Regions from separate parts of the Neobacillus sp. YIM B06451 genome, predicted to be linked through region 2. Evidence: riboswitches for the same ligand, from Rfam matches in the RefSeq annotation. Region 2 holds a riboswitch; each other region holds the start of a gene.
What was found. Region 2 has a riboswitch for cyclic di-GMP ahead of sinI (DNA-binding anti-repressor SinI). Riboswitches for the same ligand answer to the same signal wherever they lie in the genome.

Region 1: linked by a shared signal. The riboswitch ahead of fliM (flagellar motor switch protein FliM) and the one ahead of sinI (DNA-binding anti-repressor SinI) in region 2 are both predicted to bind cyclic di-GMP.
Region 3: linked by a shared signal. The riboswitch ahead of RB160_RS11885 (transglutaminase-like domain-containing protein) and the one ahead of sinI (DNA-binding anti-repressor SinI) in region 2 are both predicted to bind cyclic di-GMP.
Region 4: linked by a shared signal. The riboswitch ahead of RB160_RS05745 (NPCBM/NEW2 domain-containing protein) and the one ahead of sinI (DNA-binding anti-repressor SinI) in region 2 are both predicted to bind cyclic di-GMP.

What each region holds. Positions count from the first base shown of each region.
Region 1 covers NZ_JAVFKJ010000004.1:275,601-283,645, reverse strand. The annotation lists gene RB160_RS11110 (FliH/SctL family protein) at 1-69, opposite strand, end outside; gene fliG (flagellar motor switch protein FliG) at 59-1,060, opposite strand; gene fliF (flagellar basal-body MS-ring/collar protein FliF) at 1,072-2,655, opposite strand; gene fliE (flagellar hook-basal body complex protein FliE) at 2,687-2,980, opposite strand; gene flgC (flagellar basal body rod protein FlgC) at 2,996-3,430, opposite strand; gene flgB (flagellar basal body rod protein FlgB) at 3,438-3,830, opposite strand; gene fliS (flagellar export chaperone FliS) at 3,864-4,235, opposite strand; gene fliT (flagellar protein FliT) at 4,249-4,617, opposite strand; gene fliN (flagellar motor switch protein FliN) at 4,614-4,991, opposite strand; gene fliM (flagellar motor switch protein FliM) at 4,963-5,931, opposite strand; cyclic di-GMP riboswitch class I at 6,036-6,124, opposite strand; gene RB160_RS11060 (flagellar hook-basal body complex protein) at 6,357-7,148, opposite strand; gene RB160_RS11055 (flagellar hook capping FlgD N-terminal domain-containing protein) at 7,164-7,577, opposite strand; gene RB160_RS11050 (flagellar hook-length control protein FliK) at 7,591-8,045, opposite strand, start outside.
Region 2 covers NZ_JAVFKJ010000004.1:63,895-71,939, forward strand. The annotation lists gene RB160_RS10030 (DNA topoisomerase III) at 1-1,252, opposite strand, end outside; gene hutH (histidine ammonia-lyase) at 1,659-3,176, shown strand; gene RB160_RS10040 (hypothetical protein) at 3,265-3,438, opposite strand; gene RB160_RS10045 (DnaJ family domain-containing protein) at 3,619-3,993, shown strand; gene RB160_RS10050 (hypothetical protein) at 4,035-4,208, opposite strand; cyclic di-GMP riboswitch class I at 4,632-4,719, shown strand; gene sinI (DNA-binding anti-repressor SinI) at 4,750-4,887, shown strand; gene RB160_RS10060 (helix-turn-helix domain-containing protein) at 5,011-5,343, opposite strand; gene RB160_RS10065 (type 1 glutamine amidotransferase domain-containing protein) at 5,606-6,124, shown strand; gene map (type I methionyl aminopeptidase) at 6,392-7,141, shown strand; gene RB160_RS10075 (DUF1128 domain-containing protein) at 7,249-7,473, opposite strand; gene RB160_RS10080 (YtxH domain-containing protein) at 7,710-8,045, shown strand, end outside.
Region 3 covers NZ_JAVFKJ010000005.1:175,217-183,261, forward strand. The annotation lists gene RB160_RS11865 (NADH-quinone oxidoreductase subunit D) at 1-28, opposite strand, end outside; gene RB160_RS11870 (NADH-quinone oxidoreductase subunit C) at 32-1,489, opposite strand; gene RB160_RS11875 (NuoB/complex I 20 kDa subunit family protein) at 1,745-2,257, opposite strand; gene RB160_RS11880 (NADH-quinone oxidoreductase subunit A) at 2,248-2,622, opposite strand; gene RB160_RS11885 (transglutaminase-like domain-containing protein) at 3,147-3,962, opposite strand; cyclic di-GMP riboswitch class I at 3,978-4,069, opposite strand; gene RB160_RS11890 (class D sortase) at 4,228-5,001, opposite strand; gene RB160_RS11895 (LPXTG cell wall anchor domain-containing protein) at 5,228-8,020, opposite strand.
Region 4 covers NZ_JAVFKJ010000002.1:250,468-258,512, reverse strand. The annotation lists gene RB160_RS05750 (beta-propeller domain-containing protein) at 1-852, shown strand, start outside; cyclic di-GMP riboswitch class I at 1,627-1,713, shown strand; gene RB160_RS05745 (NPCBM/NEW2 domain-containing protein) at 1,785-2,624, shown strand; gene RB160_RS05740 (hypothetical protein) at 2,999-4,249, shown strand; gene RB160_RS05735 (hypothetical protein) at 4,411-4,692, shown strand; gene RB160_RS05730 (hypothetical protein) at 4,692-5,783, shown strand; gene RB160_RS05725 (hypothetical protein) at 5,785-6,294, shown strand; gene RB160_RS05720 (hypothetical protein) at 6,284-6,565, shown strand; gene RB160_RS05715 (D-glucuronyl C5-epimerase family protein) at 6,836-7,837, opposite strand; gene RB160_RS05710 (hypothetical protein) at 7,947-8,045, opposite strand, start outside.

The DNA.
Region 1 (8,045 bases), 210 kb from region 2:
CGGGACACCAACGACAATCCGGCCGGTTTCCGTTTTGACATTGAATGATTTAAGAAGTCTAGAAGACAAGGTCTTTTGCCCCATTTCGAGAAATGATGATTGTTCCTTCCTCTTCCAGCTTCCTTATGACAGACACAACCCGGCCCTGAGCATCTTCGACGTCTTTCACGCGCACCGGTTCGGTCGAAGAAAGCTCTTCCATGAGGCTCTCCTCACGGCGTTTCGAAATATTCCGGAAGATGGCATCTTTAACTCCCTGTGAAGCAGTGCGGAGTGCGAGCGGAAGATCCTGGTTCTGAACATCCATAAGGATGCGCTGGATCGAACGGTTATCAAGATAGGCAATATCTTCAAATACAAACATCCGTTGCTTAATCTCATTGGCAAGCTCGGGTTCTTCCTCCTGCAATGTGTCAAGGATGTTCTTCTCCGTGCCACGGTCAACGCTGCTTAGAATGCTGACAATCGAGTCGATTCCATTTTGCGCGTCATGCTTTTGCGAGCTGGTCATGTTCAGCTTCTCCTCCAAAACCCGTTCGACTTGCTCGACAATATTCGGGGAGGCCGTATCCATCATCGCGATCCGCATCGCGATTTCAATCTGCCGTTCTGAAGGGAAAGCGGACAGAGTAGCGGCTGCCTTCTCCGGGTCAAGATAAGACAGGACAAGCGCGATTGTCTGGGCATTTTCATATTGAAGCAAATTGAAAATCTGCGATTGCTCGACATTTTGGATAAATTTGAACGGCTTATCATCAGCGCTGCCGTCCATTCGTTTCAGGAATCCGGCCGCCTTATCAGGCCCAAACGTCCGTTTGAGCAAGTCGGTCGCAATATCGATTCCTCCGTATGACACAAGATTCGCGTCAACGGCAAGCTGGTGGAATTCCTTCATGATTTCGTCCTTTACATTGGATGTCACCTTGCGCAGGCTGGTAATTTCCTTTGTAATGGCCTCAATCTCTTTTTCATCAAGGTTTTTCATAATTCCGGCCGAGACATCCGGCCCTACAGAAAGCAGTAAGATGGCTGCCTTCTGTGTATTTGTGTACTTTTCCATCTTATCGCCCCTTAGTCACCGGAAAGCCAATTTCTGAGCAGGCCAACAAATTCATCCGGCTGCTTCTTGGCCATCTCCTCAATTTGTCTCTTAATAACAACTTTTTCATCTTCAACGGCAACGGCTGCTTCCAATCTGGCCGCTTCAATTTCAGGAAATGGATCATTTTCTTCAAAAACAGGTTTATTCCTTCTCCTGGCGAGGTATATAACAAGGAGGGCCATTAACACAACCGCGCCGATAAGCGCGTATATTGCCCAGGTTGGGAATGGGCTTTCCGTTTCTTCGGCTTGAGGCAATTCCGCTTTACCGCTGAATTCCCTTGCGAAAACGGTAATCCTAGATTCAATATCCTCATCCTGTAAGGTAGTATTATCACTTAATGCCGTCCGGACAACGTTACCAAGAATTTGCTGGATGCTCCTTTGCGTGACAAGCGTCAGTGAATCGGGATTTGTTGGATCCGGCGGTTCGACACCTACATTGATTGTAATATCTTCAATTTTATAAGGGCTTTGGACAATTTCATTGGAAATCCTGTTCACTTCATAGTTGACACGCTTTTCCAATTCTTCGGAGCTGTTTTCCTGCCCGCCGCCCGGTGTGGCGTATCCCGGTATGTCTGTTTCTCCGGTTCCGGTCGTGGCCGGCGCAGCGTCTCTTCCGTTATATTTTTTCGATATTTCTTCGACGCTTATGGCAATGCCTTCTCTGGACGCGTCATTAGCCGGCTGGACAAGGTCTTCCTTTGTCTTTACCTGGTCAAAATTCAAACGTACATATGTCTGGATCAAAACTTTGTTATGGCCGATGATCGTGCCAAGCATTTGCTGCAGGCTTGATTGGATATCCGTTTCAATATCCTTTTGGATTTTTCTTTGCATTTCATAATTGTCCAGAACCTTTGTTGATTCATTCTGGACATTCAACCCCCGGCCATCCTGGTCAGTCATGACGATATTTTCTTTTTGAAGGTTAGGTACGCTTTTTGAAACCAGGTGATAAAGCACCTGGATTTGCTGCTGTTCGAGCTGATAGCCCGGTTCCATTTCAATGACAACTGATGCAGATGCGGCTTTTTTATCTTCCCGCACGAACAGGCTGTCTTGTGGTGTGGAAATGACAACAGCCGCATTTTTAACGCCTTCAACATGCCTTAATAAATCAGCGACTTCACTCTGGAGCGCCTCACGTTCCATCGCATCAAGCTGGCGGTCCGTCGCGCCGAACTGCAGGTCTTTCGTCATGTCGAAAAAGCTGATTGACCCCGTTTTCGGAAGGCCTTTTGCCGCCATTGAAACTTGGAGGTCTGGCGCACTTTCCCGCGGGACCATGATCCGTGTGCCGCTTGAGTCAAGCTTGTAGTCCGTAAAGCCTTCCTTGTCAAGGGCAGCCTTAATATCGCCAATTTCTTTTTGGCTCATTTCATTGCTGTATAAAGGTACATAATCCGTCTTCGTCAGAAAATAAATCGCCGAAGAAAGGATTAAGAAAATCCCTATAAAAGAACCGATAAATAAATACTTCTGTTTTTTACCGATTGAATTCCAATATCCCTGAGATTTTGTTTTAAATTGCAGTAATTGTTGATTCATGGCCGCTCCACTATACTACGTATTCCCATGATTAGATTTGCATCCTCATAATTTCCTGATATGCTTCCACGGCCCGGTCGCGTACCTGGGCTGTCAGAGCTACGGCGATGTTCGCCTTTTGGGCCGCAATCGTTACATCATGGAGGTTCACGGCCTCGCCCCTTGCAAGAGCGGCGGTTTTCCCTTCAAAATCCTTGACCGCCAGATTGGCATCCTGGATATATTGGTTCAGCATCGTCCCGAATGAGCTTTCATTGGAGGCGCCTTGCTGTTTGTTTATCGTCAGGAAATTGGAATTGTACGGTTGGATGCTGGAAATATTCATTTGTTAAAATCCTCCTTATCGGCCTATCTCGAGCGCTTTGACAAGCATTGCTTTGCCAGCATTGAAGGCTGTCACGTTCGCCTCGTAGGCGCGTGAGGCGGACATCATGTCCACCATTTCTTTTGTGATGTCCACATTCGGCATGAATACATAACCTTGCTCATTGCTATCTGGATTGGTTGGATCGTAAACGGCTTTGAATGGGGTCTGGTCCTCGACAATCCTTGTTGCCCGGACGCCCGTAAGCTCTTTTTGCAAATAGTTGGCGAAGGAAGGGGCATTCCCCTGGGACACCTCGACCATTTTTCTTCGGTATGGCACCCACTCTCCGTTGACGAACTCCCCTCTTGTTGTATTTGCGTTCGCAATATTGGAGGAAATCACATCGAGCCTTAAACGCTGTGTTGTCAATGCCGAGCCGCTAATGGACAAAGATTGAAAAATAGACATTTATAGATTAGCTCCTTCCCCTAATTGCGGTTTTGATAAGATTGAACTCTTCATTGATGCCGTATGTCAGTGATTGGTACCAGATGGTGTTTTGGCTTAGCTGCGACATTTCATAGTCGATGTCGACACCGTTGCCGCTATTCTGGAAAACATTATTTTCCTGCTTTAGCTTCGCCGATGGGATTCCGCCCTGTGCGCCTATTGCAAAATGCCTTTCGTCGGTACGCTTTCCTGTGAAGCTGCTATTCATTTCCTTCTGAAGGATTTCTTCAAAGGCGACCCTTGAAGCCCGATAATTTGGGGTATCCACGTTGGCTATGTTATTGGATATCGCCTTTTGCCTTAAGGCGGAAGCATCGAGCGCGCTTGTTATAAGGCCTATCGTATTCAACTCTTTCACCTGCCGTCCTTTTTATAGGTTACCGATACTGGCTTACACCGATTTTGCCTGCTTGATTGCCTGCGCCCAGGTAGTCCGTAGCTCCTGGAACATGCCTTCTACTTCATTGATTATCTCGGAATCTTTTGCAATGTTCGCTTCAATCAGCCTGCGTTTCATATATTCGTATAAAGGTAGTAGAGTTTTTGAGATTTCATAATCCATATTCAGGGTCACCATCAACTCGGTTACGATATCCTGCACTCTCGTAATATGGGAATGCGCTTTGGCGATGTCTTTTTTTTCAATCGCGGCCCTTGCCTGCTGAAGAAATTTTATCCCGCCATTATAGAGCATGAGTGTCAATTCCTCCGCCCTGGCGGTTGTTACCTGGTTCCGTTGGTAAATCTCGCTTGGATTTAACAAAGTAGTGCCTCCCTCAACTTTTTTTATCGTAAAAATAGCCTTCGGTTACCGGCATCCAATCATCGTATTGCTGCGTAACATATTGCTCCCGCCTGACATTTTGGATGCTTTTGGTCATCTTTTGCAACGTTTCTTTAAATCTTTTATCCAATTCCTTTTCCTTTGCCGCCAATTCAGCAAGGAGTGCTTCGATACGGTCATCACTAAGTGCCGCACCAGCTTCTGTATCCAACCGGCCGATCGCGGAAATGCAGGCATCCCTTTCTTCAAGAAGGGAATCAACTTCTTCATTTTTGCCGTTTATAAGGGCTTCCAGCAACTTGTCCGAAACGGCGCCAAACCGCTTGAGCTGTGCCAGCTTTTCCTCAAGTGCACCAATCATCTTTTGCCAACTTCTTTTAAGGGTGAGCGCATGATTTCCTTGATTCGTACCCCGAAGTGTTCATCAATGACGACAACCTCGCCGATCGCGATCAATTTATTGTTTACATAAACGTCCACCGGCTCGCCTGCCATTTTTTCAAGCTCAACAATCGAGCCGCTTGTCAGCTCAAGCACTTCACTTATTTTTTTCTTTGTCCTTCCCAATTCGACGACTACTTCGAGCGGGATATCGAGAAGAAGTTCCATATTCATGCTGTCGTCATAAGCCCGTCCAACGACATCGGGTTCCAGCTCGCTAAACTGGAACACTTCCCCGCTCGTCTCTCCCAAAAGGGCATCTATTTCATCTTGTGTCAGTTTCCCGTTTTCCATTTTCCGTATCTCCTTCTATCACCTTCTCAATTTTCGCAGCGACACGTGATTTCCTTGTCCCAGGGTGAGCTAGGAATTTCGTTTCCTCATTCACCTTTACATGGAGGGGCTCATCGACTGGCTGGTTCAGCTGGATAACGTCATTTTCCGAGAGTCCCAAAAGCTCTTCCATCGTAATGGTCGCACGCCCCAATTCAACAATGAGCGGCACGGCCAGATGCTCGATCCGTTCCTGTAAAAACTCGCTCTCTTCCTTGCTTTTCACCCATTTGTTGTGTCCATACCAGTTATGGGACGACAATTTGGGGATAAACGGCTCCAGCAATATGTATGGAATGCAAAGCCGCATCGATTCAATCCTGTTTCCAATCGTTATTTGAAAATCGACCACAATAACCGTCTCCGTAGGTATTGCCAATTGTAAAAATTGCGGGTTCGTTTCGAGATTCAATAATCTAAGCTGCAAGGTGATGATATCGTTCCATGCTTTTTGGAGGGTTTTGACAACCCCTTCCAAAAGATGCTTCAAAACATTCGTTTCAATTGGAGTCAAGGCAGCTCTTTCAATTTCCTTAAGCGCTCCCTTTCCCCCCAATAGCCGATCAATTATTCCGTATGCCATTTCCGGATTCATATCAAGGACCATGCGGATTTCCTGTTCCTTCGCTTCAAACACACTCAAGATTGTTGAGTCCGGCAGTTCGTTAATAAATTCCTCATAAAGCATTTGCTCAACGGACCCCACTTCAACCTGTACGATGGAACGGAGCTCAGCGGATATGAAAGATGCAAGCTGGTAGGCAAAGTTTTCGTGAATTCTTGTTAAAATTCTTACCTGTTCCATCGACAGGCGCAAAGCCTTTTTAAAATCGTAGACTTTAATGGCTGCTGTTTCATCCAAGTTGGCGCTTTCGTGCGACTGGGAAATTCTAACCCCCACTTAATCAACCTCCTAACTTCAAAAAAGCAAATTTTAGCATCAAAAAAGAGCAAGGCTATCCCGAAGAATAGCTTCGCCCTTCTAATTTTCAGGACTAACCTAATTTCGGCAACTGGCTAGCATACTGTTATTTAACAATTTAGCCCCTGTAGTTTTGCGTCGCTGGGTTTCCCCAGGTTTGCTATTTTCGAATTTTTTTTGAACTTTTTAAGAATTTTTTAGAATTTTTTCCAACTTTTTTTATTGCAATTTAACTGAAATATAACACCTGGTAAAAAATTTTTCAATGGAGTTTTTAAAAAAACGGTCATAAAAACACGAAATGCATCGAATTATATACATATTTTTGACGATTTTTGAGTATATTCTCACAAAAAAGGTGGATACCTGCTTCGAGGTATCCACCTTTTTACATATATTCACTATTAACGCTTCAGATTTACCAATTCTTCTAAAACGGAATCGGAAACTGTAATGATTTTTGCATTTGCCTGGAATCCGCGCTGAGCGGTAATCATATCTGTCATTTCCTCGGAAAGGTCGACGTTGGACATTTCGAGTGCGCCGGAGATGATTTGTGCTGTTCTAGGTGCGGTGGTGTTTATCTTGGCATTTGGAGTTTCAGAATATAACGAGCCGCCGACTTTACTCAATCCACCAGGATTATCTACTTTCACCAATTTTATTTTACTTGGATACGTTGTGGCCACCCCGTTTGCGTCCACCCCGACAATCGATCCGTCCTTGCTAATTGAAAATGAAACATCGGTCGCATTAATTGTAATAGGACTGTTCAACTCATTCAAAACGAGCATCCCATTTGGATTAACAAGCTGCCTGTTTTGATCAAGCATAAAGTTTCCGGCCCTTGTTAAGTAAGGCTTGCCTGATGCATCCCTTACCTGGAAGAAACCGTCGCCATCAATATATAAATCGGTCCCAACGTTCGTTGTCGATGGGCTTCCGGGAGTGGAAACCGTGTCGATGCTCGCTACCTTTGTTCCAAGTCCTACCTGGATTGGGTTTGTACCCCCAGATTGCGGTGTAGCGGTTGGTGCGCTTGCACCCTTGACCGTCTGGCTAAAAATGTCCTCGAATACGACCCTGCTTTTTTTGAAACCGACTGTATTGACGTTCGCGATGTTATTACCAATGACATCCAGCTTAGTTTGGAAGGCTTTGAGCCCTGAAACTCCCGAGTTTAGTGAACGTAGCATATTTTGTTCCTCCTGTTATTTTTCCAATTCCATGGAAGTGATGGCACTAGACAGAATTTCCTGATCGCCGACTTTGAAATAGACAAGATTGTCTCTATAGTGAACTCCTGTGACAACTCCGCTTTCCTGCGCGTTTGTTTCCGGGTTTGTCCAGGTTACCTTATTTCCCATGACGTATGAATATTGGCTAATGTTATTTGATGATTCCAAATAGGCTGTAAGCGACTTGTTTAAATTTGAAAGCTGTTCGAGAACGCTTAGCTGGGCCATTTGCCCAATGAACTCGCCGTCTTTCTGCGGCTGGGTCGGGTCTTGCTGCTGGAGCTGGGTAACCAATATTTTCAGGAATGCCTCTTTTCCAAGCTCCTGTTTATTTGTGTTTCCGATTGTGGCCGTTGAATAGGAGTTTATTGATTGAATTGATGACAAGCTTTTCCCTCCCTTAGGCTGTGGTATTTATTTGCGAATGAGTTGCTGTTTCGATTCCGTAATCCTGGTACTTTTCTTCAGCGGGAATTTTTTCGTCCCCACGCTTTCTCGATTCCTGATTTCCCTGCCTCGGATTTGCATCTCCTCTTTGGGAGAAGGCTCCCATGAAGTTGTTGCTTGATTGGAACGTAATATCAATCTTTCCAACTTGAAGCCCTTGGACTTCGAGGGCGGAACGCAACGTATGCATCTGGGTTTCGAGTAGGTCTTTCCCTTGAAGGGTGGTGGCCAGAAATTCCGCTTTAACCTGTCCATCCTGGATTTTCACCTTTACTTCAACATCCCCAAGATGCTCAGGTGAAAGTTTTATAATTGCTTCAGTTCCATCCACAAACCTTTGGAAACTGACAGCCGGTTTCATTCCATCCTTTCCTTCCGTTGCGGATTGCTGCTGCAGGGCGGATTGAA
Region 2 (8,045 bases):
TCGTTGTGAACGATTCGCCGGCGGCCGCTACTTCAAACGAAATCGTTTCGTACTCGTACGCTGGGTAGAAGAGCGTGAGGAAGCGGCGGACGATGAGGTCATAAATTTTCCGCTCATCCGAATCAAGCTCGGACAAGTTCGGGCGCTCCTCGGTCGGGATAATCGCATGGTGGTCGGTTACCTTGGCATTGTTGAAAACACGCTTGGCGAGAACCTGGCCTTTCCCTAAAACCGGCTTTGCCTCGTCCTTGTAAGCACCGGCAATGGCGCCTAGGCGGTCGGCCATTGTCGCTTCCATATCGGTTGTGAGATAACGGGAGTCGGTACGAGGATACGTAACCAATTTATATTGCTCGTATAGGCGCTGCATCGTGTTCAGCGTCTTTTTGGCGGAAAAGCCAAAACGCTTATTGGCGTCCCGCTGCAGTTCCGTTAAATCATAAGGCATCGGCTGCGGCTCGGACTTTGTTTTCCGTTCAATTTTTACAACAGCCGCTTTGGCGTTTTTCACTTTGCCAACAATCTCTTCGGCTTTCGCCTTATCAAATATGCGTTTTTCGCCTTTCTTTTCCCATTCAAGCGAGAGTGGGCCAGCAGAAAGGGATATCGTCCAGTATTCCTTCGGTTGAAACTTTTGAATCTGTTCTTCTCGTTCCAATACCATCGCCAGTGTCGGCGTCTGGACGCGGCCGGCGGAAAGGGGATCCTGGTATTTCGTTGTTAGGGCACGGGTTACATTCAAACCAATCAGCCAGTCTGCTTCCGCGCGGCAGACGGCTGATTCATACAGGCTCTCGAACTGGGAGCCTGGTTTCAACTGGCGGAATCCGTCCTTGATTGCTTTATCTGTCTGGGAAGAAATCCACAGGCGCTTGACTGGCTTTTTCCAATGGATTTTTTCTAGAATCCAGCGCGCAACCAACTCTCCTTCACGCCCGGCGTCCGTCGCAATGATGACTTCGCCGACATCCTTCCTCTTGGCTAGGTTCTCGATCGCCCGGAACTGGTGGCTCGTCTGCTTCATGACCTTGATACCCATTTTGTCCGGAATGATGGGCAGGTCTTCAAGGTTCCAGTTCTTGAATTTTGTATCGTAATGCTCGGGCATCTTCAATTCGACAAGGTGGCCGAGTGCCCAAGTCACAACGTATTTATCGCCTTCTATATAGCTTTTAGATGATTGCCTGCATCCAAGAACGCGTGCAATTTCACGCCCCACGCTTGGTTTCTCGGCAAGTACCAATGATTTCACAGCATTCAATCCTTTCGTTAAGCCATTCTTCTCCCGGCAAGCCGGGTTGGCCTTTTACAAGTATACCGGAAAATGGACCATTTTTAAAAACAGGAGGAATGAGAAAGTCGGGCTAGCCCTTGTGGTGCTCCATCAAAATTAATACTGATAGAATTATCAATGCACCTCGAAGCTAATTTGAATCCCTCAAATCAGGCAACCAGGCGGGAGGCCAAACTTTCCGTTGACACCGCTTCCAGGCACACATACAATAAAAGTAATTATCGTTATTTTCTAAAAACAAGGGCTGATTCCGATGAAAATAAAACATGATGCAGGCATATACAAAAGGCTGGACCCCAAATCTTAACCGGTTTGGACGTCCAGCCTTTTTCTTTATCCTGCTAAATTGGTAGAGGTGAGAATGATGGTTACATTAACAGGAAACACATTGACGCTTGCGGAGGTAAAGGAGGTCCTTTATAACGGGGCATACGTGGCCGCATCAAAGGAAAGTATGGAGAAAGTGGAGAAAAGCAGGCAGGCTGTCGAGCGGATTGTTGCCGAAAAGAAAGTTGTCTATGGAATCAATACCGGATTTGGCAAATTTAGCGATGTGCTGATTGACGCCGCCAATGTCCGGGATTTGCAGCTGAACCTGATTCGTTCGCATGCATGCGGCGTTGGCGAACCATTTCCTGAGGTTGTTTCAAAAGCGATGGTTCTGCTGAGGGCGAATGCATTGCTGAAAGGTTACTCAGGAGTTAGGCCGATCGTTATTGAAAGGCTTATTGATCTTGTGAATACCGACATCATCCCAGTTATTCCACAGCAAGGGTCACTCGGCGCGAGCGGGGACCTTGCCCCGTTGTCCCATTTGGCGCTTGTCCTGATTGGGGAAGGGGAGGCCTTTTACAAAGGAATTCGGATGGACGCGGCTACCGCGCTTCAGCAGGAAGGAATTATGCCAATCACACTCGAGGCAAAAGAGGGGCTTGCCCTTATTAATGGAACTCAGGCGATGACTGCGATGGGAGCGGTCGGCTATCTCGAAGCGGAGCAGCTTGCCTTCCAGAGCGAACTGATTGCAAGCATGACGATTGAAGGGCTGTCTGGAATTATGGATGCATTCGCTGAGGAAATCCATCAGGCGAGGGGGTACACGCAGCAAATCGAAACAGCAGCAAGAATCCGGAATTATCTTCATGACAGCCAGCTGACAACGAAACAGGGGGAGCTGCGTGTTCAGGACGCATATAGCCTTCGCTGTATACCGCAGGTTCACGGCGCATCCTGGCAGGCATTGGATTATGTTCGTGAAAAACTCGAAATCGAGCTGAACGCAGCAACCGACAATCCGCTTATTTTCCATGATGGCGAGATGATTGTCTCGGGCGGAAATTTCCATGGCCAGCCAATCGCGCTTGCAATGGACTTTATGAAGATCGCCGTTGCCGAACTTGCGAATATATCCGAGCGACGCATCGAGCGCCTCGTCAATCCGCAGCTGAATGACCTGCCGCCATTCCTAAGCCCGGAACCAGGCCTGCAGTCAGGGGCAATGATCATGCAATACGTAGCGGCATCGCTCGTTTCGGAAAATAAAACACTGGCCCATCCGGCAAGCGTCGATTCGATTCCGTCATCCGCGAACCAAGAGGACCATGTATCAATGGGAACAATTGCAGCGCGCCACGCCTGGCAAATCGTCCAAAATGCTAGAAGGGTCCTGGCAATCGAACTCATTTGTGCACTCCAGGCTGCTGAATTCCGAGGACCGGAAAAATTGGCCACCGTAACACGAAAAATGTACGACGAAGCAAGGGAAGTGGTCCCAAGCATCACCCATGACCGCGTTTTTTCAAAAGACATTGAAGCCGCAGCAAGCTGGCTGAAGCAAAAGGAGCTTACCACGGTTTTGTTGCCTAAAGAAGAGCAGGTGTGAGCTAATTCCGAAAAAGTTCAAAAAAACGGTTCCGCCAAATTGTGGCTGAACCGTTTTTTATGTATTCCTGCTTTCAATAATGGATTTCTTAATGGAACCTGTTTCCGTCCCCTCGTTCAACGCGGTTTTTAAATGCTTCTCTGACGACCAGGAACTCCTCATCGCCAATTGCTTCCTTGACATGCTTTTCGGTCAGGCTATCCTTCGGGAACTCACCGGGATGCCCTTTCTTTTTATGCTCAAATTGTTTGCCGCGGCCCATATTGGCACTCCTTTCACATTCAACTGTCTTAACGCGATTAGTTTCCCCTGCTATTGCTTGTTTATGAAAAAGAAACCCTGCTTAAGTAAAGGGTTTACTCGCTGATGATAGTGGAAAAGTGGTATACTTATAATGACAGCATGTTCATCCATACACATTCCCATATGAGGAGGAAACAGGGTGGATTATTTTCAAATCATTTCAGAAGACCGAATTAAAAAGGCTTACAATAACGGGGAATTTGAAAATTTGCCAGGCTTCGGAAAACCGCTTCCGCCGGATGAACTGGCGGGGATACCAGATGAATTGCGAATGGCTTACCGTGTCCTGAAGAATGCAGGATATACGGAAGAAGCAAAATCTCTGCGCCAGGAAATGGTCTCCCTTGAAAGCATGATCGCCCAATGTACGGATGATGCCGAGCGTGCTTCCATGCAAAAGAAGCTTAATCAAAAGCTTTTGAGGTACAATAGCATGATGGCCAAACGCGGCGCCAAAACGAACTCCTCCGTTTTTAAAAACTACGGGGATAAGGTTATAAGAAAACTGACATAACCATAAATTAAAGGGACCCGCCATTGCCGGCAGGTCCTAATTCATTTCCATACCCCGTTTCGAATTTCAATTGGCTGATCACCAGCCTGGTCCTGGAGGTGGGCTTCCGTTTCCTCCGATGCCTGGGAAGGCCTACACATCCGATCAAGTAAAAAGCCAAAGAAAATCATAAACGCTATCGGGATTGTATAATTTATTACATGGATTAAGGTCAATTCAATCCCTCCTATTTGAAATTTTGGTTGTTTTCCTTATCTTCATGTTGTTTATATTATATTTAACGTTGGCTGAAAATTCAAAAAGTTTTCAAAATTTTCATTCAACATTTTTTTAAAAAAGAATCGGCACAATTCGTTCCATTCCGGAAGAATATTGGCTCGAAGAAATCGTTATCCTCCAGTGTTTCGACAATTTCCCAACTCCTTTTCCAGCGTAATCATAAAAAACTAAATCAAATTGAATTATCAGAAAATTTACTGTAGATTTTTGTATGAATTTATTGGTATTATATGGTTTTTTCAAGACAAAATCTAACAACCTCCCCCAAAAGAACTATCTATAATGGATGTAGAACTACTACTTAAGTATGTGTCCATGTTTATAACAGTAGAGACGGCATGGAGCGTGCCTAGGTACATAACAGAAAAAGGCAAACCGTTTGAAAAAGCGGGACGCAAAGCTTCAGGTCTTCTGCAGAGTTTTTGCAATGACGGCTGGGCTGCCTGGAATACGAAATCGTATTTTAGGGGTGAGAAAGTGCTAGTTAAAGAAAGAGGTTTTGAGGGACTCGATCAGGAGTGGATTGCACTTATCATGGAGGCAAAAGAGATAGGCCTCGAGTCGGAGTTGGTCAGGGATTTCTTGAGTAGGAATGAAAAAGCGTCATTGAAATGACAGTTCCGGGGCAAAAAAAACAATCCAATGGGAAATTCCCATTGGATTGTTTTTGTCTAGCTCAAGCGCCCAGCGCCTAGGGTACTTCGGTCCATACGGCACTAAACGGGCACTTGCGCTTTACTATTTGTCATCATTGTTCTGGTTCAAACGCCATTTATTAAATTCGAGGAAATCCCGGAACTGATCCTTCGATACCCCCGATTCCATCGCCTCTTTCACCAGATTCAGCCAGTCGCTGTCCAACTCTCCCTTGTCTGCCGCATCATGGATCAAGTGGTCAACAGGAACATTCAGCACAGCCGAGATTTTTTCGAGGAACTGGATCGACGGATTCCGCTGTAAATTTCGTTCTAGGGAGCTAATATATGATTTAGCAACCCCCGCCTGTTCGGCCAACTCTGATAACGACATTTTTCTTTCCAAACGAATCTTCTTGACGCGATCACCAATCATGAACGTTCACACACCTTGGAATTATATATCTTTCATTCATGATAACAAATTGAGAATAAAAGTACCATAGCATGAAACTGAATAATCAAAAAATCCAACGCAATGAAACCACCCAATAACCCAAAAGTCTAATGCATTTGAAACCGATTCAACGAAAATATTCAACTACCCGCCTAGACAGACGGCCAAGGTTTTATTACGGAAGTCGAAGGGAATGAGAATAACGGGCAATTTTGAAAAACAAGAGAAGGAGCTGCATACAATGGCAAAAAAAATCGCCTGCCTAATTACATCGATGTTTGAAGACTCCGAATTCACCGAGCCGGCAAAAGCCTATGTCGAAGGCGGACATGAAGTCTTCACGATTGGGACCGAAAAAGGGAATGAAGTCAAAGGGAAGCAGGGTAAAGCAACAATAACAATTGACTACAGTATTGACGAGGTAAGTCCCAACGAGTACGATGCCTTGTTTTTACCAGGAGGCTTCTCACCCGACATTCTTCGCGCTGATGACCGATTTGTCCAATTCTCAAAGCACTTCATGGACGAAAAAAAGCCTGTTTTCGCCATTTGCCACGGACCCCAGCTGCTCATCACAGCCAAGGCCCTTGAAGGCCGAACCGTGACCGGCTATAAATCCATCAAGGTCGATCTTGAAAACGCCGGGGCGACTTATAAGGATGAAGAAGTTGTTGTCTGCGGCGACCAGCTAGTCACAAGCCGTACCCCTGATGACATTCCGGCCTTTATACAAGAATCAACAAAACTATTGGAAGCATAATTGATTTTACTACCTCTTATCATGAGGCTGTAGCCGGCAAAAGTGCGGCACAGCCTTTTTGTTTGCGAAGGAAAGCTGCTAGGATAGCCATGTCAGCAACCAACGACTAGTACTTGTGGCCAAGAGATTTGCCTAATTAGTGGTTTTGCCCAAAAACAAGCCGCTTTGAAAAAGAGGAAAAGAGAGATACTATAAAGGATGAGAGCATTTTATTGTGACAGCATATAGTAAACGAGAAAATGAATTTTGCAAAAAGGCGGGAAATACATGATTGTCCTCAAATCACCAAGGGAAATCGCCATGATGAAAAAGGCAGGAGAGGTTTTAGCCGCTTGCCATAAAGAGTTGGCAGGCATAATCAAACCTGGCATAACAACATGGGAGATTGACCAATTTACGGAAGAATTTTTAAAAAAACATGGAGCCACTCCGGAACAGAAAGGTTACCGGGGATATGAATATGCCACATGCGCAAGCATTAATGACGAAGTTTGCCATGGGTTCCCTCGAAAGGAACCGCTCAAGGAAGGCGATATTGTTACCGTGGATATGGTTGTGAACCTCAACGGGGCGCTTGCCGATTCTGCCTGGACGTATCCTGTCGGCAAGGTTAGCGATGAAGTCCAGAAGCTGGTGGATGTAACGAAGGAAGCGCTCTATAAAGGAATCGAAAAGTCCGTCATCGGATCGAGAATCGGCGACATTGGCCATGCCATCCAGCAATATGTTGAGGGGGAGGGCTTCTCAGTCGTCCGGGATTTTATTGGCCACGGTATTGGATCTGTCATCCACGAAAAACCAGACGTTCCCCACTTCGGGCTGCCAGGCAAAGGCGCAAGGTTGAAAGAAGGGATGGTCTTCACGATCGAACCAATGGTCAACATCGGCGCATGGGCAACCAAAATGGACCCTAACGGCTGGACAGCGAGAACCGTAGACGGTACCTACTCCGCCCAATACGAACACACTATAGCCATAACAAAAGACGGCCCGCTTATCCTCACCAACCAGGAGTAAATGAAAGGTGCCAGGCACCAATGTGGACATTTTCTGCCCCATTCGGGTGTCTGGCACCTTAAATGATAAAAATGGCGCCTCTTTTGGGAAGCGCCTTCCATTTCATCTTATTGTTTGCGGAGGTTGCCAAGCTCTTCTGCGAGTGCCTGCATTTCGCTTGTGGAGAAGGAGTTTTTCCGCATGACCATTTCATAGATTTCGGTTAGTTCCTCATACATATTTTCATCGAAGTGGGAGGGCTTGATTGCCCCCAAATTCATAACTTTAAGCTTGTCCTTTATTTTTTCGATCATATACTCAACGTTTTCAGCCGATTTTTTCGATAAATCCATCTTATCCACCCTTCCTGGTTTTCGTAGTTTCATCTTTCCATGGTAAAGTAGAAATGTCAACATCGGAGGAGAACACCAACGAAATTAAAAGGATTCCCTTGGCAACGCGGGACGAGGCAGTCATGTTTGCCTGTTTCTTAAAGCGGGAAGGATAGTACCAAAGAAATCTGGATCAGTACGTATTTTTAAAGTATAACAATGATAAGAAAAACGCGCAGAAGAAGGAGAGATTGTTTATGGCAGGTACGAGCAAATTTTGGAAGGCAATAGCCTTGGGGGCATTGGCAGGCGGGGCAATCAGCCTTTTTAACAAAGAAACGCGTAAAGCTGTATTTGAAGGAGCAAAGAAGACCTCCAGCAACTTAACGTATGCAATGAAAAATCCACACGAAATCACGAATTCAATTCGTGAAGCCGCGAAAAAAATCCAAAACACTGTTGAACAAATGAATGATGACATCGCCTATATCGCGGGCAAAGTCGATGAGCTGCGCGGCACGACTCCACAACTCGTCGGAATCCTGAAGGAAACAAAAGAAGCTTTCGCGAAAAAAGAGGACAACGGCAATCCT
Region 3 (8,045 bases), on a different contig from region 2:
TTAGCAGCATTTCTTCTGTACGTATCATTGGTTATACCTCCACGTCGTATTGCTCGTAGTCTTTTCTAAGTGGATGGCCAACCCAATCCTCTCCCAGCAGGATTCGATGTAAATGCGGATGCCCTGTGAATGTAATGCCAAGTAAATCATAAGCCTCGCATTCAGGCCAATCTGCTCCAGCCCAAAGCGGCTGCAGGGATTCAATTGTTGGCGCGTTACGGTCAATCTTTACTTTCAGGGCTACAGATTGCCTGTTTTTATATGAGAATAAATGCACATATAGTTCCAAATGGGTTTCAAAATCGCTTGCATGCAGCTCGGATAAATAATCAAACCCAAGTTGTTCATTAAATTTGAGGAACTGGGCCACTTTATAGTAGGTTTCAGGTTTGGCGACCAGCGTCGGTACATCTTTTGAAAGTTTATTAATATAGTAATCTTCAAGGACGTCTTTCCCAAGATGCTCCTCAATGACTTTTACATATTTATTAAGATAAGGCTGATTCGGTGATGGAGCTGCCGGTGCTTCCGTTTCTGCTTCCCCACCGTCCTTGGCTGAAGCGGCGGCTCTTGCTTTGGCTGCTGCGGCTGCTTTTGCTTTGGCGGCTGCGATGGCTTTCGCTTTCTCATCGTCCCCGCCTGCTTCAGGTGCGCCTTCTCCGGATTGCTTCGCTAGCGCCGCTGCCTTCGCTTTTGCTGCTGCCGCTGCCTTTGCCTTCGCGGCGGCTGCTGCTTTCGCTTTTTCATCGTCCCCGCCTGCTTCAGCTGCGCCTTCTCCCGATTGCTTAGCAAGCGCGGCTGCCTTAGCTTTCGCGGCTGCGGCTGCCTTTGCCTTTGCGGCGGCGATTGCTTTCGCTTTCTCATCGTCCCCGCCTGCTTCAGGTGCGCCTTCTCCCGATTGCTTTTCAAGCGCGGCTGCCTTCGCTTTCGCGGCTGCGGCTGCCTTTGCCTTTGCGGCGGCGATTGCTTTCGCTTTCTCATCGTCCCCGCCTGCTTCAGGTGCGCCGTCTCCTGCTTTCTTCGCTAGCGCAGCTGCCTTCGCTTTTGCTGCTGCCGCTGCCTTTGCCTTCGCGGCGGCTGCTGCTTTCGCTTTTTCATCGTCCCCGCCTGCTTCAGGTGCGCCTTCTCCCGATTGCTTTTCAAGCGCGGCTGCCGTCGCTTTCGCGGCTGCGGCTGCCTTTGCCTGTGCGGCGGCGATTGCTTTCGCTTTCTCATCGTCCCCGCCTGCTTCAGGTGCGCCTTCTCCTGATTTCTTCGCTAGCGCAGCTGCCTTCGCTTTTGCTGCTGCCGCTGCCTTTGCCTTCGCGGCGGCTGCTGCTTTCGCTTTTTCATCGTCCCCGCCTGCTTCAGGTGCGCCCTCTCCTGATTTCTTCGCGAGTGCGGCTGCTTTTGCTTTCGCTGCTGCTGCGGCCTTTGCCTTCGCGGCAGCCGCAGCTTTCGCTTTTTCATCCGAAGAGGTGGATTCAGCCGGATTCGCAACCGCTTTCATATCAGTGCTATCTTCCGCTGATTGTTGGGGTGTTGATTCGGGATTTCCCTTTTCAGTAGCTTCCCCAACCGCATTTTCTTTTATGGAATTTTGAGTGACGCCAGACTCGGAGCCTGCATCAGCCGGTTTATCGGTTTGCGCGGATTTTCCCTCGGCTTGAGCTGCCCTTGCTGCCCTTTTTGCTGCCGCGGCTGCCTTTGCTTTTTCAACCGCTTCTTTCTTTAATTGCTCCAGATCTTTCTCCCCGCTCATCGGTTAGATCACCTTCTTCCCCGTCTTCGCCTCGTAGCGAATCTTTTCTCGAAGTTTGTTGATTCCATAGATCAACGCTGCTGGATTCGGCGGGCAGCCCGGGATATAGACATCAACCGGGACAATTTGGTCTACGCCTTTTACAACCGAATAGGATTTTATATACGGCCCTCCCGCAGTAGCACATGAACCCATAGCAATCACCCATTTAGGCTCTGGCATCTGGTCGTAGAGCCGGCGGACAATTGGCGCCATTTTCTTTGTAACCGTTCCCGAAACAATCATGCAGTCGGATTGCCTTGGCGAGGTACGGAAAAACGATCCAAACCTGTCCAGGTCGTAATGTGAGGAACCGCTGCCCATCATTTCAATCGCGCAGCAGGCAAGCCCGAAAGTCATCGGATAAAGGGAGTTGCTCCTCGCCCATGCCTTAACCTGCTCAAGCGTTGTCAAAAACACATTCCTTCTCATTTCTTCCATTTCCTGAGGTGAGATACCATCCAATTTTAAATCCATTTTAACACCTTCTTTTTCCATGCATAAACAAGCCCGAGCACAAGCATCAATACGAAAATAAGCATTTCGATCAATGCAAATATCCCGAGCTTTTGATAAGCTACAGCCCACGGGTATAAAAACACCGTTTCGACATCGAAAATAACAAACATCAGGGCAAAAATATAATAGCGGACATTGAATTGTACACGGGAATCGTGAAACGGTTCAATACCGCTTTCATATGTTGTATACTTCGCATCGCTTGGCTTATACGGACGCAGAAGCTTACCCAGAAACAATGCCACTACCGGCAGTAAAACCCCCAGACATAGAAACACAAAAACTATCAGATAGTTATTCTGATATAAATTCAAGTATTCCATGCCCATCCCTCCAATGTTGTAAAATTTTCAAACTAATGAAATTTGTAACCGAATTCATTATAGCATTGTTAGATTTCTGTGTCGACAAGCCCATTGGCAAAAAGAGGCTCCCCCTTCCTTCCCTAAAAAATTCAATCCATTCCCTCCTATTTTGAAAGAATACTTGGGAAAATATCGCTTGGATACAAGGCAAACATGCTATAATGGATGCTTTTTTTCGCATCCCGGCAACAAATACGAATGTGTCCGCCCCTACACTTTACATGTCGCAAATTCGGCTGTCAGTGAGGTTTGTCAACGTACGCAACATTTTTTCCCATACTTTAGCTTTTTTCAAAAAAATGTCGAAAAGTGCGCTTGCCCCTATCCACCTTCCTCCAATATACATTCCATTTTATTCTATATAAATTGATTCATTCCTTCCAACCCTTTATTCAAAAGGAATTAGGGGTTGATTGACAAATTATGGACACAAAAGCCCGCCTGAACTGCTTTTCATCGCACATTTAGGCGGGCAATTTTGCTCAATATTCTTTTTCCTTACTATACAGGGAATTCTTTTTATAAATGGGCGACGCTTTTTTTGAGCTGGCATCGACCGTTGTATCGATAACCACCCATTTATTCAATTCCTTTATATAGACTTCATTCCAGGCATGGTATCCCTTGACCCCAGGCGTATATCCCATTGCAACTTTTGCGGGAATGCCTTGGCTTCTAAGCATGGCGGCAAATAAGGAGGAATAATCATAGCAGATTCCTTTATTCTCCTCGAATGTAGCTTCGATACTTGGAATGTATCCGGGCTGGACCGTTTTAAGTTTTTGAGAATCATATTTTACATTTTTTACAATATAGCTATGAATGGCTTTTACCTTATCTTCGTTTCTCTTAAGTTTCGAAGTCAACTCAGCTGCCTTTTTAATCGGCTTCATTGATTTATTCCAGTGAACGTTTTGGACGGATTGCAGGTAAACCTGGTTGAGATCCTCGAGCGACAGCTGTACGGCAGTTTGATGGACAGGAAGGTAGCTGGTTCCTTTAATCTGCTCGTAGACACTGACATTGTAGCTGCCATTTTTCATTTGAAGGGGAAGATAATTGATAGTACCATCGTTTGGAAGGTCATAATAATAGACGTTCCCGGATTTCTCAATCGCAACCTTTACCCTTTTCCCTACCTGGCTGCTATACTTGACTCCGATTACCCCACTTGCAATCAAGCTTGTATCAACCGGCTGTGCCACCGCATTGGCTGTAGCCTTTTCAGACGGAGCGGAAATTGAATATGCGGGGATTAAAAGTACTATAAAACAAAGGCACACAAAAATTTTACGCAAAAAAATAACTCTCCTTTCGGTAGCCAGGCTGCCACTCTTTTCATGGAAAAGACTGAGGCCCTATGGCTTTGCGTCCCTATTTTTCAATAGGTTTGCCGTTGTCGTTGAAAAGTTTTTACTATTAATATAGTAGTAGTATAGTTCAAACTTACAAAATTTTCTACATGTTTTTTAAAAAGTTCAAGAATTTGTCAGGAATTGTAACCCAACAACCGAAAAGTAGGTGAAAAACAGAAAAATGCCACCTTGTTGAAAAAGGGTGGCATTACTTGCTTTCTATTAATTCCGCCTGGACGATCAGCCTGTGGGTAGCTGTTTTAATGGGGGTGCAAGTAACGAGGGTAAGAATCCGCTTTTGCGGGATTGCATTTAGAACCGAAGTATCTGTCGGCTTAACAACCTTTATTTTATATACCTTGTAGGTATACGTCTTGTTTTTGTCTTTAATGACAATCGTATCGCCTTTCACCATTTCATTCAGCCTGTTGAACATATGCCCGTACCCGCGGCTTCGGTGTGCCGCAATCGCGCTATTTCCCGGTTGGCCTGGCAGTGCTGTCCCTGTTATGAGGCCTGCCCCTTTTTTCATGTTCTTCATGGTAGCTCCCTCAAGGACTGGTATTTTTAAACCGATTTTTTTGATTTGCAAAACAGCCATAACCTGAGAAGATGCTTGCTGTTTCTTTTTCCCGGAGGAAGTATTTTGGGTTGGCAATGTTTTATTTAAGGATTGAACCGTGGTTCCATTTTGGCCTTCCTGTTGCGGCTCACTCTTTTTCCCGGTTTCTTGTTCTTCTGATTCATCATCCGAGCCTGCTGAAGAAACTACGCCAAAATCTTGTCCCGCTGAAAAAACTTCATCAAGGCCACGATAATGTTCAGCAGCGGAACTCCCAGCAGCTGCCGAAGCTTGGCCTGAAGGCTCCCATTCCTTAAGAAGTTTTTCCTGCATATATTCACTGTACATTCTGCTGGACACCGGAAACAAGAGAAATCCGCACCCTATTAAAATCAGTAAAATTGCAGCCGTCTTTTTCATTTGCAACTCCTTATAGAAAAGCGTAAGCGTCCGTTTAGCGCCGTATGGACTGGAGGGCCCCGATGGAGATAAAGGAAACACGATGAACGTAAGTGAATCGATGTTGACTTATCGTAGCGAGGGGACCGAAGTACACTAGGCGCTGGACGCTGGAGCTAGACATATTTTAATCATTCATATCTTTAAAAATAGAGGGAGGAGTTTATCCTCCTCCCTCCCATGTTATTTAGCTTCGCACTTTGCCTGCGCGCAGTATCCCAAATCCAGCAATCGCAAGCAGCATGCCAATGAAGTAGTATGGCATCGGACTGGACTCACCAGTTTGCGGAAGCGAACCGTCAAATCCGCCTACATTTCCTCCTGGTGTTTCATTGTCGCCAATATTTACAGGAGGATTTTCATCGCTTTCCCCGCCTGTTGCAGGGTCTTCAGGATCGACCACTGTTCCAGGGTCGGTTCCGCCGCCGGTGCCAGGGTCAGTTCCGCCGCCAGTGCCTGGGTCAGCAGGTAGTGGAGGTGGGGTTAAAGATTCACATTGGATAACTACATTCAAAATTTGGTCCTGTTTAGTTGACTGGAGCTTGTCCATTGTGAAAATTGTCGGTGTTCCGTTCAACAGGACTTCAATACCATTGATCTCACTCATATCCAGGTTTACGTCCACAATGGCGCCATTTTCCCCGAATGTGAAGTTAATGGCTTGGCCATTATTCAAAAGGATTTTTCCGTTGGCGCCGATGTTTACACATCCACTGGCCAAAAGTTTAATCCATGCAAGTTCTTTTGCCTCAACGATTGGACCGCCCGGTGTTGGGTTTTCCGGGATAACAATTACTGGTGGAGCTGGTGGAGTCGTACCGCCGCCACCGCCGCTATTGTCTCCAGGAGGGGTTGTTCCACCACCACCGTTGTCCGCTGGCGGAGCCGCAGGGCAATCGAGCTTTATTGTTAGTAATCCTTCCGCAACTATTTTGGATGCATCAGGTAAATCTGATAACTTGAACGTTTTTACTTCTCCATTTACTGTCAGTTCAATCTTATCGATTAAGTCAATCGCCAGAGCAGCTTTGAGATCGATTGAATTGTTCTGTACCTCAATTTTTGTACCATTTTTCAAAACTACAACCGTCTTTGTGATAGTTCCGATACAGTTTGAAAGATCAAGCTTAATTTTCGTAAAAGCATTGCCGCCTTCCGCAAGGTCGCAGTCAAGCTTGACGGTTAAAAGCCCATCTTTTAATGTGACCAGGTTAGCTGCCAAATCGGCCAGTTTGATCATTTTTACCTCGCCGTACACTGTCAGCTTGAAGCCTTCAATGTCATTGATGCCCAGATTCAGCAAAAGATCGAGGGTATCCGAATTGAAATCTACTTCTGTTCCATTCTTCAATACAAGAACAGCCTTCTCGACCGGTCCGATACAGCCTTCAATCACTACCTTGATTTTGGTAATGGCAGGCACAACTGGAGGCTGGTCCTGTCCGCAATTGATTTTTATTGTGATTGTGCCGTTTATTGATTCTTCCGTAACATTTGCGTGAGACAACAAGTACGTTTTGGTTGTATCCCCGTTTTGCAGCTTCACGCCGGCGATATTTTCAAGCTTAACTCCTTCTTCCAGGGTCAGTAGGAGGCTTAGAAGCGAAGTAAATTGTACCTCTTTTCCGTTGGTAAGAAGAAGCCACGCTTTATCGAAAGGTCCAATACAGCCTTTAACAACAAGCTTTACTTTTGTCAATTCAGGGTTTTCCACTGGAGGCTTTTCTCCGCAATTAATCGTTATGACAATTTTTCCGTCAACCTTTTCTTTCGTTACCTTGGCATCCGTTAATAAATAAGTTGTCTCTTTATCTCCAACCTTCAGCTTTACTCCAGTAATCCCTTCGAGAGCCACATTCCCTTCAAGTTCAAGAAGTAGCTTTCCAAGTGAGGTGAACTTAAGTTCTTCACCATTTGCAAGAATCAGCCATGCGCTATCCACCAATCCAATGCAGCCTTTAAGGGCAACCTTGACTTTTGTCAATTCAGGTTTTTCAACTGGAGGCTTTTCATTGCAATGGATTTTAATTACGATTACGCCGTTAACGGTTTCTTTTGTTACTTTTGCATCAGCCAGCAAGTAGTCTGTTGTGTTGTCGCCTACTTTTAACCTGATGCCCACGATGTCATCGGGATTTTCATCCAGGACAAGCATCAGATTGCTTAAGGACGTAAACTCAATTGGATTTTTACCATTTAGAAGCAACCACGCTTGGTCAAAAGCTCCAACGCAATTTTTAACAACAAGTTTAACTGCCGCTCCGGCGTTATCTTTACATTCAATTTTAAAAACAATCGTGCCATTTTCATTTTTTGGCGAATCCACAAGAACTTCATCTTTATTGAAAGTCAATTCTTTGCCGCCTTTTAGGACAACTCCTACCTTAGCGATATCGGCAAGCTCAATATCGAGTTCATTCATTCCCTTGGTAAGATTGATTCTAGTATTTTTGTCGTCATTCAGAATAAAGAAAGTACCTTCAGCTAATGGGTTGCAGCCTTTTATCAAATTGACCTTATATTTGTTCTTCCCATTACCGTCCTGGCCATTGTTGTTTCCATTACCAGGATTCTGGTTATCTCCCTGGCCGCCACCGTTATTTTTTTCTTTTACAACATAAGAAAACGTAATGCTGGTAATTTCGTTCCCAACAAGTTCAGGCAGGATACCTGATTTCCCACCACTAAAACCGTTTAATGGTGTTTGTCCAATTAGAATGCTCTGTATGTCAAGGTTGGAGGTCCATCTCCAATCTCCTGCACTCCCCGCAGTTTCCACGGTAATTTCCAGTGGACCATCAAGATCTTTATATTTTCCCGCCACAAGGTTTGATACGTTGAGGACGAAAGTTTTAGTTTCTCCTTTATTGTCTTCTCCTCCCCCTTGTTTTGCGAACGCGGCTCCCATAGGAAGAATGTTAAAAATCATTAGAAGTACTGATAGAAATATTGCAGCGTTTCTTACTACAATCTTTTTCAAATAATAACCCTCCTGCCCTTTAATT
Region 4 (8,045 bases), on a different contig from region 2:
GCATTAGTCCAGGGCACCGTGCTCAATCAGTTTTCAATGGACGAACATGATGGCTATTTCCGTGTCGTGACCACAAAGGGATATGCATGGGATGAAAGCAGGCCATCCTCCAATGCTCTATATATCCTGGATAAAAATCTGAAGCCGGCGGGAAAGCTTGAGTCACTGGCGCGGGGTGAGCGGATTTATTCTGCGAGATTCATGGGCGATCGCATCTATATGGTCACCTTCAAGGAAACGGATCCGCTTTTCGTCATTGAGGCAAGCAATCCAGCAAAGCCAAAAGTGCTCGGGGAACTGAAGATTCCAGGGTTCAGCAACTACCTGCACCCTTATGATGAAAATCATCTGATAGGATTCGGGCATGATACGAAAATAGTGACGGCAAAAGAAGCGGGTGCCCAGCCGATTATCCTGACTGACGGCGTCAAAATTTCGATGTTCGATGTTAGTGACATGAGCAATCCAAAAGAGAAATTCACAGAAGTCATCGGCGGGAGAGGGACGCATTCACTGCTGAATCATGACCATAAAGCACTGCTGTTCAACAAAGATAAGGGTTTGTTTGCCTTCCCGATTTCCGTTTATCAAAACAGCAAGGCAAATGAATACGATCAAATTTTCGAGTCCCAGGGAGCCTATGTATACAATATCGATCCGGAAAAAGGATTCACGCTACAGTCGAAAATTACTCATATGGACAGCGAGAAGCCATCTATTTATGAGGAATACAATACAGAGATCAAGCGGCTCCTGTATATCGGTGATACCCTGTTCGCGCTGTCACCAGAAAAAATCACAAGCCATGATTTGAAATCGTACAGAAACATCGGAACTCTCGGGCTGAGATAATCATGGAATCCACCGGAAACCAAAGGGACGGTTCCGGTGGATTCTGAAACATGACCAGCATCCAAGCAGGAAGCACGGAACTTTTCTAATTTCCATTGCTATACTAATGCTTGGGGTGGAAGGAGTTTGCTTTTTTTAAACTGGTAAATGGGTTTTGTCAGAGCCCTACAAGTTCATGATTTTCTTTGAAATGAAAACCCGGCCATTAAGACCGGGTTTATTTGTTTTCTCTCAAAAATAAAAGCTAATCAGGGATATGGTTCAAGATGGATTATTTTGACGGGGAATTCTCAACACAATCGAAGATTCAGTCCAATCCTCTACAAGACATGGTCCAAATGAACGGGTTTTGGATTCCGAAGAATATGCTGAAATAGAGAGCCCGCGAAGACCACCCCGCGCATAGGAAGGAAGGTAAAAGCTATATACCATGATATTACGAAGAATAATGAAACGAAAGGGAGATGTTAAAAACGATTCCTGCAGGCTAAGGGTCTTATATCAGAATAACTGTAACCAGAAGTCTGATAACATTGGATACTTTTTAAGAATTTTGTTAAAAGGAGAGCTACTATGAGATTGACTTAAACAGTTCAATTATAAGTATAGATTACCCTTTTTATATTTGTACTATTATCCAACATTATAGGGAGTTTTTTTGAATCTTAGGTCCTTTTAACCGTATTGTGGAATTATTTTCTAAAAAAATATTGCCAAATAGGTAGTTTTACTTATATAATTATTTTGGAAAATATAACCTTTGAAAATAGCATATAAACGAAAAGGCAAACCACTTGAAAAATTGGGACGCAAAGCTTTAGGGGCTAAAGTCAGAAATGATTATGCCAGCCAGCTACCGAAATCTAAACAAAGACATTCGGTAGCTGAATGTCTATTTTTTATTTTCCGAATAACAATTATGGGGGTTCATCATGAAAAAAAGAAGTTTGGTATTTTTGGTAGTAATCTCTTTCGTTTTTGGGACACTCTTTTCTTCAAACGTAACAGAAGCCGCAAGCGAATCGATTTCTTCACTACAGAAACAAATTAAATCCTTACAAACTACAGTAGCATCCCAGAAAAAACAAATAGCAACAAAAGATAAACAAATCAGTGATTTAAAAAAACAGGTTGCTGCCAAATCTAAGGAAGCTGATTCCTACAAAAGTTATGCCGTAACACCTCTAAAAACTAAAATCGCTTATAAGGGAAATATTCAAAGTGGTAATTTTCAAACTGCAGGAGTTTCTGTACCAAGAGTGCTAGCTTATAAAGGAATTATGTATGCGCCTGTAAATGCAGTTGGTGATCTATTAGGTGACAAAGCATTCTACAATAAGACGGTGGATACAGTTTTCTTTGGGACAAATCTAAATGGAAGTTACATGTCTGATATTTTAAAACCTTATTATGCAACTTCTACTGTAAATACTAATAAAACTATGCAGATTGCTGGAAAAACTTATACAAAGGGATATAGTATGGAATTCTATTATTCCGACGGGGCGGATAAATACTCATTAAATTTAGATGGTAAATATTCGAAAATAACCGGCTTAATAGGTATTGATGATAATTCAAGAAACAACTACGATACTAATATAGAAATTGTTGGAGACGGAGAAGTTCTTGCTTCTGTTAAACTTACACAGGGTGGACTACCAAGTAACGTAGATGTAGATATAGCTGGTGTTAAGAAATTGGAAGTAGTAAAAGCAGATAATAAAAGCGGTTGGATAACAATAGATCTCGCTAATGTAGTTATTAAGTAATTGCCAACCAAACTTTTATGAAGAGGCTGTTTCAAAAGGTTACTTTTGGGGCAGCCTCTTAGTTGAACCCGCCTGAATTTTACATTCGGGCGGGTTCGTTTTTTCTATCAACCTCGGGTTTCTAGTGCAGGGGGGATGGTGAATGGCGGGTATTTGCTGTCTTACTGCCAAAGGAGGGCATGGGGTATGGTCCGATTTTTCCTAAAAAGGGAAGTTGGATAGGAAGGGAAAATATTTTTAAAAAATTCAAAATGTTTTTCTGTTTTCATCTATAATAGAGTTGCGCTTGGGTTTTCTTCTTCCTAAAATGGCTAGTAAATGGGAGTCGAGGATTTGAAGATGTATCTAAAACATAGAGGGATAGGGGAATTGATTTGAAAAGGTGTTTGCTTATTTTAATCATTCTTTTTTTACAAGGCTGCAGTGAGAGCGGGAAGGTTTCGGATAAAGGGGAAGGGAACAATCCGATTAGCACGAATGAGGCTCTTGAAACCGAGGAGACGGATAATGCAGGGAGTATTACTGTCGCCGCAAGCGTCTATCACTGGCAGGGAAACTATGATACTGGTTTTGCTGTTAATGAGAATATCAATTTAGATAACGATGAGTTTGTTGAAACAGTGGAAATTTCGGGCGGAAAGCCGGAAGGGGATTCAACAGTTCCGGATGATTTTTACATAAGAATAACGGATACCAATAAGAACACTGTTTTGCCCCATATCTCTGAAAGCGGTTCACCACATGTATTTTCCATGGATATGAACAAAGATGGATACTATGAATTTATTATCAGTGACAGTTACAGAGGCCCTGCCACCTCTGAAGTTTACACGTATAACGGGGAAGAAATCATACTAATCGCACATTCAATTACTGGAGACATCAAGTCTGTTGAAAATGACAAAGTCCTTTTATCTACCGGGGTGGAGCTTTCGTTCAATGGCAAAAACGTGGTTAATCAAAAAGGAGCGGCTGTGGGAAAGAGTTTGTACGCTTCGGAAGAGGATGATGTACACGAAGACGAGGAAGTAGCCCCGGAAACAGTCGAAACTGAAAAAGAGACTACAGAAGCAGTCGCCACAGAAGAGCCAACCAATCATACCATTTTGATGAAGGTAAACCCCGAAGAGTTTAAGGTTATTTTCAATAACACGTATAAAAAGGTTTATAAAGAGCTCACCCCATCCTTACAAAAAACAGTTGGGAACACAAAAATTCCGGAAACTCTCATAACAGGGGAGTATGACTGGGGCAATAAAGTATTTACATACTACTTTAATAAAGATTTAAGAGTCACTGGATCGATTAACGAGGATGGTACAATCAAAGTGGTTGGACTGTATAAGGAATTGCCCGAGGAGGTAACCTTAAATATAAGTGAAGAATTGTTGATGGCAAACGCGCAACATGCCATTGCCCAACAAGCCCTTATTCGATCAGTCAGCGAGGGTACAACGAAGCAAGATGTAGAACAAATATTTAAAGGGTTCGTCGAGGAATACAAACAAGCGAGTGATACACCGACCGTGGTCTATGAGGGAATCAAGTATAGTGATATTACAGATAAAGAAAATCCGAAGAGGCATTTTAATCTGTTTACGATCATGTTGGAAGGGATGGAGTAGGCGGCAACTGCTGCCTCGTCCGCTCGTGAAAGGCGTTCTATTAAGTAGTTCTTCAAAAAAGGACTTCCCCTGTCGATCTAAATGGTGCAAAATATAAGGAATTAAATGGATTGGTCAAATATGTAAAAAAACAGTATACTATTTTTAAAGGAGGGAATTTCTTGAAAATAAGATTGGCAGATTTTTTGATAAAGGAATTTAATCCTGATAATAATATGGAGCTTGATATTGAATGGATAATTGGTTATTCGAATCGCGAGAATATGAGAAAACTTAATTATCATGAGATAAAAGAGGTTTCGGATAATTATGGATTAATTGAGGTACCTGACTCAGTATGGCGAATGGTATCTAGAGAAATAAATAATGAAGATTTTGACCAAATTGAGAAAGCTATAAATCTGTTGTATATTTCTCTCTATGTTCTTGGAGGACGTAATTGATGAGTAACAATAGTGTCTTGGATATTTCCTTGCAAAAAAGTTTAGATGATTTAAATATGTTACAGGGTAATTTAGAACAATTACAATTACAAATTGAAGATATAAAGAAGATGCCCAAGAAGTTGCTTGATACAAAACTCCAAATCACGGATATACTGTTCGTACTAATGGCAGGGGTGACTGGAGGAATCTTTTCTTCCTCTGATAAGCTGGATAAATTCCTTGATAAAATTCATGAATCTTCTAGTAAAAAGGACTCGTTTGCGGGGAAGCTTTTTCATCATGTTGGCGATTATATAGATAGACCAAACGGTGATAAGTTTCTTACAAGAGGAGGGACAAATCCTGAGGTTCCCTTTCATCGAGTTCTTTTTGGACATGATGTTTTCTCTATACGCAGTGATAATCCTTTTCTTGTTACTGCAGATCAATATGGTCTGCTCAAGGGGGTAACGCAAGCTGTTCGTCATTTGATTGCCGACACTTTCTCCAAGCAGGGTCTTCCGCTTCCCGGTCACTCTTTTTTTGACTTTACCAAAGATAATGGAGGGACAGGAAATTATTTAATCGAATTGACCAAGAAGATAACAAAGGACGCAAAACTTGCCAATCCAGGTGGGGAAGTCATAAAGCATGGTGAAGCTTTTAATCATTTGTTTACCCTAAGGATGCAAGATCTAGCATCACACGGAATAACCTGGGGACTATGTCAGAGCTATTTTAAAGCGTGTAATATTAAGGATAAGATCAGGAAGTCGCAAATTAAAATCCTTGCATATTTTATTTCCTTTGTAACGAATTTCTTTGTAGGGATGAAGAAAACTGGCGGTATTCCCTATATCAACTGGCCCACTCTTGTATTACTAGTAAAAGAAATTGCTTCTTTTTACCATTTGAATTGGATGGAAATTAGGGAGTTAGAACAAATAACCGTTAAATTAGTTAGCGAAAATAAACAAATTGAGGCAATGGTTTATGAGACGGGGTCAAGTTTAGTAAGTTATGAAAGTGGCATAGATTATATCCTGGAAATAGAAAAACAAGCAAAGATATATGCCAATTTAGTAGATTTCTTTGAGGAGGATTTATAATATGCCAGTTCCATTCTTGATCCCGATTATTGCTGGGGTAGGTGGAGTGATTCTAGGCGCTCTGTCCAGACAGCCTGAAGTCAACCGGTTAAAGAATCAAGTAAAAACTTTGCAGGCAGAAATTCAACGGCTTCAAAGAGTGATAAAAGAACAAGACAGACAAATCAAAGAATTAAAAGTTCGCTATAGTACGCTTAAGGCTTATCATTTTATTGAAAAGTCCAAACATAAATCAAAAATTAAAGGTGCAATAATGTTCCAATATTGTTTCAAGGAATATATGGATTTACTTATCATGCAGGCACGCAGCAGCAAAAATCAACTTACCGAAGAAGAACTGTACTTCTTTAATATTTTTGAAAGAATGACTAATAATACTGAAATAACAATAGAAGAGAAAATGTTTCTTCGCGGGTATATTAGGGATAAATACAGCTTTCAAATTGACCGTATGATAGCACCGAATAATGGGGACATAATTGAAAAGGTGGAAAACTTCCATGTGGCTTAATTATACTTTTTGGTATTTGTTAATTTTGCTTAAGTATATATTGGTTGGTGGTATTTCATCAATTATTATTGGTATATTTTTTCCTATAGCAGGCTGGGTGGTTGCGGGTTTGTTTCTAATTGGAATGTTTCCCGCTGCAACAAAAGATTTCAAAGAAAATCGCCTACCGAAAATCCGCAAAAATAATATTAAAAAAGAGTATGCAAAGATTAATATCGAATTTAAAGGGTTTGAAGAATCTTTAAGAAGTTTTAAAAGGGAATGGAATTAATTAAGTCCTTGGTTGGTAAACTATGAGGGCAAAAAGGGGACGGTTATTGTCCGCCAAACCGGCAACCAAGAACCGTCCTCAATTTTTGCCTTATTTATAAATCAAGAGGAAGTCATTTTTAGATTTAATTGGTTGTATAATCAAACCGAATGAGTCTTTGTTGTAGTTTGCTACCGGGATTCTGGTTATGTCGAATTGGACGATTACGGAATCGGAAGTACCATTATAATTTGTGAATTCAGGATCGATGTCAGTATATGCGATACACGATTACTTTTTCACATAGGATGCCCAAAGGTTAGACCGTGATAATAAAGAAGGTTCATTTGTTATCGAATAAAGTGCTTTAAGCTGATAAATATGAACTGCGTGATATCCTATTGCAACATGAGGTTTTTTAGTTTTCATTGTATAGTAAGAAAGGTCATACATCGTAAAACCGCCCATGTCATACTTAGGAAGAACCTTCTTTAATGACTGAATCCCTCTATTGAATAGAGAGTTAGCCTGTTGCTGACCATAATCGCCTTGCACTTCCAATTTAGACCAATCGTACAATCCTAACAGAACAAACATGTAGCCATTGAGAGTGTAGTTGTTTTTAGGGGTAACATATTCCTCGAACCAAATATAGTCTTTCCACTTTGAACTGATATCCCCGAGGTCGGTCATAACTCCGCCGTTTGTTTTAGATACTTGAAGAAACTCTAGAGACCTTTTTCCTGCTTCCAGATACTTTTTATCATTGGTTAGGCGGTAAGCTCGCGAATAAACACTTAATGCTTCTCCTTGAGGCATTGCAGATACCCATCCCGGCTTGTAATTGTAATTGTATTCCGGTTTCTTGAATGGAAACGCATAACGGAAGGAACCGTCCTTACTTTGCATGGAAATTAAAGTGTCTGCATATTTTAAGAAATTTTTTCTAGTGTTTACATCCCAGTTTCTCAAGTACCTACCATGCTCCGCCAGAGCAAGATTACTCAATGTAACAGGGTTATAAAATGGCTTTCCATAATAAAATATCATAGGGATGCCGTTTTTATCGTATGATACTCTTCCTCCCTCTTCTAAATTTTTCTTACTGTAATTCAAGTAATCGCCAGTGACACTATAATTAGTCATGTAAGGAGTGTAACTGTGACTACTAACATTATAAGTCTCTTGAGAATTTTTAGCATGAGTCGACAAGATGGCCGCACTTGCTTCATTATCCATAAAAGAGAATAGTACCCCCGTTACCGCTAATGTTTTGATTATTAATTTTATCATTCCCGTACCCCTAAACTTTTCTTTTTATATTTATTTCCTGACCGTACTTATTTATAAAGCCATCATTTAGACATGCGAACACCTCTCCGAACGGCCCTAAATTTTTGGCTTATTTATAGATTAATAGAAAGTCATTTTTTGATTTCGTTGGTTTTATAATCAAACCGAAAGTGTCTTTATTGTAATTTGCTACTGGAATTCTGGTTAT